One region of the Arthrobacter sp. TJ-58 genome, then DNA from elsewhere that is predicted to be linked to it. Evidence: riboswitches for the same ligand, from Rfam matches in the RefSeq annotation. Region 1 holds a riboswitch; the other holds the start of a gene.

What was found. Region 1 has a riboswitch for cyclic di-AMP ahead of AC4D2W_RS14835 (NlpC/P60 family protein). Riboswitches for the same ligand answer to the same signal wherever they lie in the genome.
Region 2: linked by a shared signal. The riboswitch ahead of AC4D2W_RS02435 (LysM peptidoglycan-binding domain-containing protein) and the one ahead of AC4D2W_RS14835 (NlpC/P60 family protein) in region 1 are both predicted to bind cyclic di-AMP.

What each region holds. Positions count from the first base shown of each region.
Region 1 is NZ_JBZCNM010000005.1:67,959-71,288, forward strand. Features, by position in the region: gene AC4D2W_RS14825 (iron-dependent transcriptional repressor DtxR) at 1-52, shown strand, start outside; cyclic di-AMP (ydaO/yuaA leader) riboswitch at 118-330, shown strand; gene AC4D2W_RS14830 (M23 family metallopeptidase) at 495-1,103, shown strand; cyclic di-AMP (ydaO/yuaA leader) riboswitch at 1,222-1,387, shown strand; gene AC4D2W_RS14835 (NlpC/P60 family protein) at 1,391-2,299, shown strand; gene AC4D2W_RS14840 (NlpC/P60 family protein) at 2,332-3,201, shown strand.
Region 2 is NZ_JBZCNM010000001.1:514,722-518,051, reverse strand. Features, by position in the region: gene AC4D2W_RS02445 (sensor histidine kinase) at 1-660, shown strand, start outside; gene AC4D2W_RS02440 (response regulator) at 648-1,292, shown strand; cyclic di-AMP (ydaO/yuaA leader) riboswitch at 1,531-1,683, shown strand; gene AC4D2W_RS02435 (LysM peptidoglycan-binding domain-containing protein) at 1,692-2,624, shown strand; gene AC4D2W_RS02430 (hypothetical protein) at 2,786-3,330, opposite strand, start outside.

The DNA.
Region 1 (3,330 bases):
GGAACTTCCTCCAGAGGTGGCTGCCCACGTGTTTGTATCCACACTCGGATAACGAAATGGTCTCTTTTGGGCATCTTCACCTATAGTGACTTACTGACGTTGAAATAACACCGTTATCCGGGCCTTACGCCGAACCCTGCCACTGGCCCGGAATTACATAGTTCAGGCAGGGGCGGAGGACCCATCACCGGCAGCTTGAGCTGCCTTGGGGTGAAGCCTCCAGCATCAGCACTGCCCCCGCATCGACGGTGCGGCCCGTCGCTGAATGCGGGGCCGAGTTTCTCCACTCGAATCCGACAGCTAACTTCGCAGGCATATGAGAGAGGTATACCTTGTCGAAGCATGCTGCCCCGGGCAGGCGCCGCGCGTCTGCCCCGGCCCCCGCTCCACGCCCGGACAACGGCCCCAGATCCGGCCGCCGCCGAGCAGAATCCAGAAACCGCTCCATCGGCGGTGCCGCACAAAAAGTCGCCATCACCGCAGCAGCCTCGGGCATGATCCTTACTGCTGCGGTCCCCACCACCGCAGCCGTGAGCGAACCAGCCCAGGAAATGCAGCCTGTCGCCGTGGAAGCGCCGGTAGTTTCAGCGGATCCCGCAGCGGCCGTTAACTTTGACCGGCCCGCCCTGAGCAGCCGGTTTGACCCGGAAGCAAAGCTCCACCACGTGGCTGTGGCGTCCGGTGCGGAGATTTCCGCCGGTGCATCCGCGGGCGCTCTTGCCCGACCGCTGGCCTCGGAGCTCGTTCAGACGTCCGGCTTTGGCTACCGCGTCAGCCCCATCACCGGTGCCGCAGACGAGCTGCACCGCGGCCAGGACTTTGCCGCTGCCTGCGGCACGGATGTCACGGCTGCCGCAGCCGGCACCGTAACCTTCTCGGGCTGGCACGACTTCGGCGGCGGAAACCGCGTGGTGGTTGATCACGGCAACGGCGTGGAAACCACGTACAACCACATGTCCAGCCTAGCTGTGGCCGTGGGGGACAAGGTGGAGCGCGGCGCCCTGGTGGGGGCCAGCGGCACCACAGGGGCCTCAACGGGCTGCCACCTTCACTTTGAAGTGATGGTCAACGGCGAGGTCGTTGACCCGCTCGGTTGGCTGTGACCGCAGGATAACCATTTCGTGACCTGAACGTGACATTCGACAAATGTTGTTGTAGGGTCATCCTCGTGCTTGATCGGCCAAAGGTCGGGCACCCTCGAACAGATCGCCGAGCTCTGCCACTGTTTGAGGTCCGTTCGCAACATCGCATGGCAGAGGCGGGGGAACCACATTCGGGTTTCGAAAGAAACCCTAGGGGTTAAGTTGCATGGGCCTTACCGCCCACGCAGCCGGGTGACTCCCATCCGAATCCGACAGCTCACCTCGTAGGCATTGGGAGAGGCAAACTTGTGTCATCAGTAGCTCACGGCCGCCGTCGCGCGTCCGCAGTCCAGTCGAGCCCCGTTTCAGCACTGTCCCGGGCCGTCACCTCCAATGTTGGAACCATCGGCCGCCAGGCCGCCGTCGTCGTCGCCGCTTCAGGCCTCGTCCTCGCTGCAGGCCTTCCCGCCCAGGCAGCCCCCAGCACCGACCGCCAGGTACTCGAAGCCACCCCGCTCAGTGTCGTAACTTCAACCGGCGCTGTTTCTGTCTCCGCACAGGCACCGTTTGAGCTGGCCACCATGCAGCCCGTCTCCTCCGTTTCCGGAGCGGACTACCGCGCCCGCATCGCAGCAGAAGAAGCGGCTGCCGCCGCTGAAGCCGCTGCTCAGGAACAGGCAGCTGTTCAGGCTGAGCAGGCCGCTGCAGTTCAGGCCGAGCAGGCTGTTCAGGCTGAGCAGGCAGTTGCCGCTCAGACGCAGCAGGCTTCCGCACCGCTGGCAGCCACCACTGCCAACTGGGCCCCCGCGGCCAACACGCCGGCTCAGGCCCAGGCTGCTGCCCCGGCACCCGCCGCTGCAGCTCCCGCACCGGTTCAGGCTCCGGCCCCCGCACCGGCTCCGGTAACCAGCGGCGTCGGTGCAGCACTCGTTGCTTCGGCCTACGCACAGCTCGGCGTTGCTCAGGACTGCACCGCCATGGTGGAGAATGCACTGCGCTCCGTCGGCAAGTCGGTGGGCGACCTCGCCCCCGCACAGTTCTACGCCTTCGGCTCGGTTGTTGGCTCGCCCGAGCCCGGCGACCTCGTCATCACCTCCGGCCACGTAGCCATCTACGTGGGCAACGGCCAGGTCATCAGCGGCGGCTTCGACGGTATGAACACCGTGCTGCACCCGCTGTCCTACCTCGGCGGCGCAAGCTTCGTCCGCGTCAGCTAAGCCCTGTTGCAGATAACGGAGATTGCACCCGCATGACATCTACAACTGAGCGCGCCCGTCACCGGGCGCCCGCAGCACGTACCGCTGCGCTGAGCACGCTTGCGCAGGCAGTGTCCGCCAACGCCGGAACCTTTGGGCGTCAGGCCGCTGTGGTGGTTGCCGCATCAGGCCTGGTTCTGGGCACCGGCGTTGCGGCCAACGCAACAGGTTCCGACGTGGTCCGCAGCGCGGAAACCAGCACGTTGGATCTGGCGGCGTCTACGCAGCTGATGGTTCCCGCAACCGCCGTGGTGAGCTTTGACCGTCCGGCCGTGGCCGGCGTCATTCTGGCCCCGGAAGTGCAGCCTGAGGAAGCTCCGTCTGAGGAAGTGCAGCCTGTTGCTGCGCAGCCGCAGGCAACCGAGCCCCAGGCAGCGCCGGCAGCGCAGCCGCTGCCGGCCGAGGCTCCTGCCCAGGCACCTGCCCAGGCAGTGCTGACGGAAGAAGCTGCTCCGGCCATGGAACCGGCAGGTTTTGTTTCCGCTCCGGCGGCGGCCCCGGCCCCGGCGCCGGAAGCGGCTCCGGCTGCTTCCTCCGGCACTGCTGCGACCATCGCCGCCGCTGCCTATGCGCAGCTGGGCGTGTCACAGGACTGCACCATGCTGGTGACCAACTCACTGGCTGCCGCCGGCATCAGCTTCCATGACTGGCCCGCCGGTTACCTGTCTCTGGGAACTACGGTCAGCGCCTCCCAGGCGGTTCCCGGCGACCTGATCTACTACGCCGACGGCGGCATGGGCATGGCCCACATTGCTGTTTACGTTGGAAACGGCCAGGCCATCCACGGTGGATTCAACGGTAATTCCACTGTTGTGGCTCCCGCAGAGCTGGGCTCGGGCGGCGTGTACATCCACGTCCGCTAGAAAACGCTACCCACAGTTTGCCTGCCGGTTCGCCGGCAGCGGTCAAGGGTTTCTCCTCCGGGAGGAACCCTTGATCCGTTTAAACCGCCGGGCGGCGCCGAAAATGGCGAAGAGCAGGATCCGGGCATA
Region 2 (3,330 bases), on a different contig from region 1:
CAGGATCTTTCCGCAGCCCGCGCCAGCGCACTGACGGCCCACGCAGCAGAGCTGCGCCGCATCGAACGTGAGCTGCATGACGGAGCGCAGAACCGGCTGGTGGGAGTGGTGATGATGCTCGGGCTGGCGCAGCGGGCGGCGGAGACCAATCCGGCTGCCGCAATGCCTTTTATCGGGCGTGCCCAGGACGCCGCCACCGAAGCCCTGGCCGGTCTGCGGGAAGCGGTGCACGACATTTATCCGCCGGTCCTGGATGAGCTGGGCCTGGGCGGAGCGGCATCTGCACTGACCAGCAGGTCCCCCATCAGCTGTTCGCTGGACGTGCAGGGACTGCAGCGTGCTCCCGCAGCGGTGGAATCCGCCGCCTACTTTGTCCTGGCCGAAGCCCTGACCAACGCCGCGAAACATTCCGACGCCTCGCACATCGAAGTGCTCCTGCGCACAGAAACCGCACCGCGCGAGGATGTGCTGGTGGTCCGGGTGAACGACGACGGGCGCGGCGGCGCTGCCGTTGCGGGTGCCGGCGATCCGGCGGCCGGGTCCGGCACCGGCCTGGCCGGAATTGCCCGCCGCGCCGCAGCCTTTGGCGGCACGTTGTATCTGACCAGTCCGCCCGGCGGGCCAACCGAACTAAGGGTGGAGCTTCCATGCGCCTTCTGATCGCCGAAGATGATGCTCTGCTGCGCGCCGGGCTTGAGCTGCTGCTGCAGGGCGAGGGATTTGAGGTGGTTGGCTCCGCGGACAATGCCGAGGACCTGCTGGCAGGCTTTGAACCCGGCAGTGCCGACGGCGCCGTCCTTGATGTGCGGATGCCGCCGACCTTCACCAACGAGGGGCTGCGCGCTGCCCTGGAACTTCGCTCGCGGGTGCCGGACTTTCCGGTCCTTGTCCTGTCCGCTTATGTTGAGGACCGGTACGCAAGCCGGCTGCTGGCCTCCGGCGCCCAGGGTGTGGGCTACCTCTTAAAGGAACGCGTGGGCAAAGTGGGCGATTTTGTCGAGGGCCTGCGCCGGGTCCTGGCCGGCGGAACCGTCATGGATCCGGAGGTCATCGCCCAGCTGTTCAGCCGGCGCAGCACCCGTGACCCCATCCGGTCGCTGACTCCCCGCGAGTTTGAAGTGCTGGGGCTGGTGGCCGAGGGCCTGGGCAACACCGCCATTGCCCGGACCATCTCCGTATCCGAGACAGCGGTCAGCAAGCACATCGGCAACATCTTCGCGAAACTGGGCCTCTCGCCGTCGGACAGCGGCCACCGCCGCGTACTGGCCACGTTGGCGTATCTGCGGACTTAGCCGTACCTGCGGACCCAGGCGTATCCGGGGACCTAAACGGCACTAAATCCCCGTGCTGACGCGGGTTCGGGAACCTCCTGTGCCGGCACCCACAGGCCACTCCAGAGGTGCCACTCACGCCTCCGTGCGAGCTTCGTTACTAAATAGTTACCATCCCGTAACCGTCTTGTACGGTAGTACTCATGCCGTTATCTGAAGCGGCTCCCTTGACTTGTTACCTAGCTCTGCCGCTGGTCAAGGTCCACAGATTTCACACTTCGGCAGAGGCGGGGGAACCACTTACGGGTTCCTTATGAATCCTTGGGGTTAAGTCAGCCGAGGTTTCTTCGGCGGACCGGATGACTCCCATCCGCATCCGACAGCTCACCTCGCAGGTATCGGGAGAGGTAACTTATTTTGTTGAACAATACTCGTGGAACCCACAGCGCCGACAACACCGGACTGTGGACTGCACTTGCAAACGCCACCACCGGCAAGGCCCGCACCATCGGCACCGCAGCAGCTGTCCTGGCAGCAGGCTCCGGCCTGGTCCTCAGCATGGCCGGCCCCGCTTCGGCAGGCGTCGTCGCCAACGACTCGACCGAGTCCTACACCGCCCCTGCTGCTGTAGCCGCTCCGGCTGCTCCGGTAGCTCCCGCAGCTGCTCCGGTTGAGGCTCCTGCCCCCGCCGCAGCATCCACCCACGTGGTCCAGTCCGGCGACACCCTGAGCGCCATCGCCAGCACCTACGCCGTCACCCTTGACGACATCCTGGCGCTGAACGGCCTTTCGCTGGATTCCATCATCTACCCCGGCGATGTCATCACGTACGCCGGCGGCGCTGCTGTTGAAGCTGCTTACGCCGCACCGGCTGCAGTGTCCTACGATGCTCCTGCAGCAGTGTCCTATGACGCTCCCGCTGCAGCCTCCTACGCCGCTCCGGTGGAAGAGACCGCCGCCGTGGCCGACTTCAGCACCTTCAGCACGCAGGCTTCCTCCGTGACGCCGGCTGCCGCTCCCGCTGCTAGCGGCACCAACGCCATCATGCTCAGCTCCGCATACGCCCAGATGGGTGCCGTCCAGGACTGCACCATTCTGGTTGAGGTTGCCCTCCGGGCAGCCGGCCACTCGGTTGGCGACCTGGCTCCCGCGCAGCTTGCTGCTTACGGAACCCCGGTTTCCGACCCCCAGCCGGGCGACATCGCCTACTACGCCGACGGCGGCATGGGCGTTGCCCACATCGCCATCTACGTAGGCAACGGCCAGGCCATCCACAGCGGATGGGGCGGCAACCAGACTGTGCTGCAGAGCGCCAACGTTGGTTCCGGCGCCGTGTACTACCGCGTAGCGTAATCACGCACTAGCTCCCATCGGAGCGCGGGAAGCGAACGGACCTGCAATCTGATGGATTCATAAAAAGGAACGCCCGGCCAGCTGGCCGGGCGTTCCTTTTTGCCGTTGAGCGTTTACTTTGACGTGCGCGGATGTGCGCGCAGTGTCAGGTCCGCCGGAAGTCAGGCTTCCGGACCGGTCTGGCCGTCCTGCTGTTCCGGGCTGTCCTGCTGTTCCTGGGAGTCCGGGGCATCCTGCTGTTCCTGGGAGTCCGGGGCGTCAGAGTGATGCCGGCCGCCGTGGCCGTGCCCGGGACCGTCTTCGATCATGCCGTCGCGGGCAGGCCCGTCGCCGTCGCCGCGGACATCTCCGTCATCGTCGCGCACCTTGCGGTCGCCGTCGTTCCTGCCCTGATCCGGCGCGGATTCCCCGTCTGAGTTCTCCTCCTGGGTGTCCGGGTCTGTCTCAGTTCCCTGATCCGTCTTGTCCTTATCCGCCTTGTCTGGCTTGTCTGCCTTGTCCTTCTCTGCCTTGTCGCCGCCGCCGTCGCGCTCGTGCCGCGTCTCGGCGTCGGACTCAGACTCCGATTCGGACTCCTGGCCCTGCTGCTCCTGCTGCTGTTCAGTCACAGAGGCCTGTTCCGAATCCGCAGTTGTGTCGGCCGTGGCCATACCGGCAAAAAAGGAGCCGACCAACAGGACCAGACCGCCAACTACGCCCAGGATCC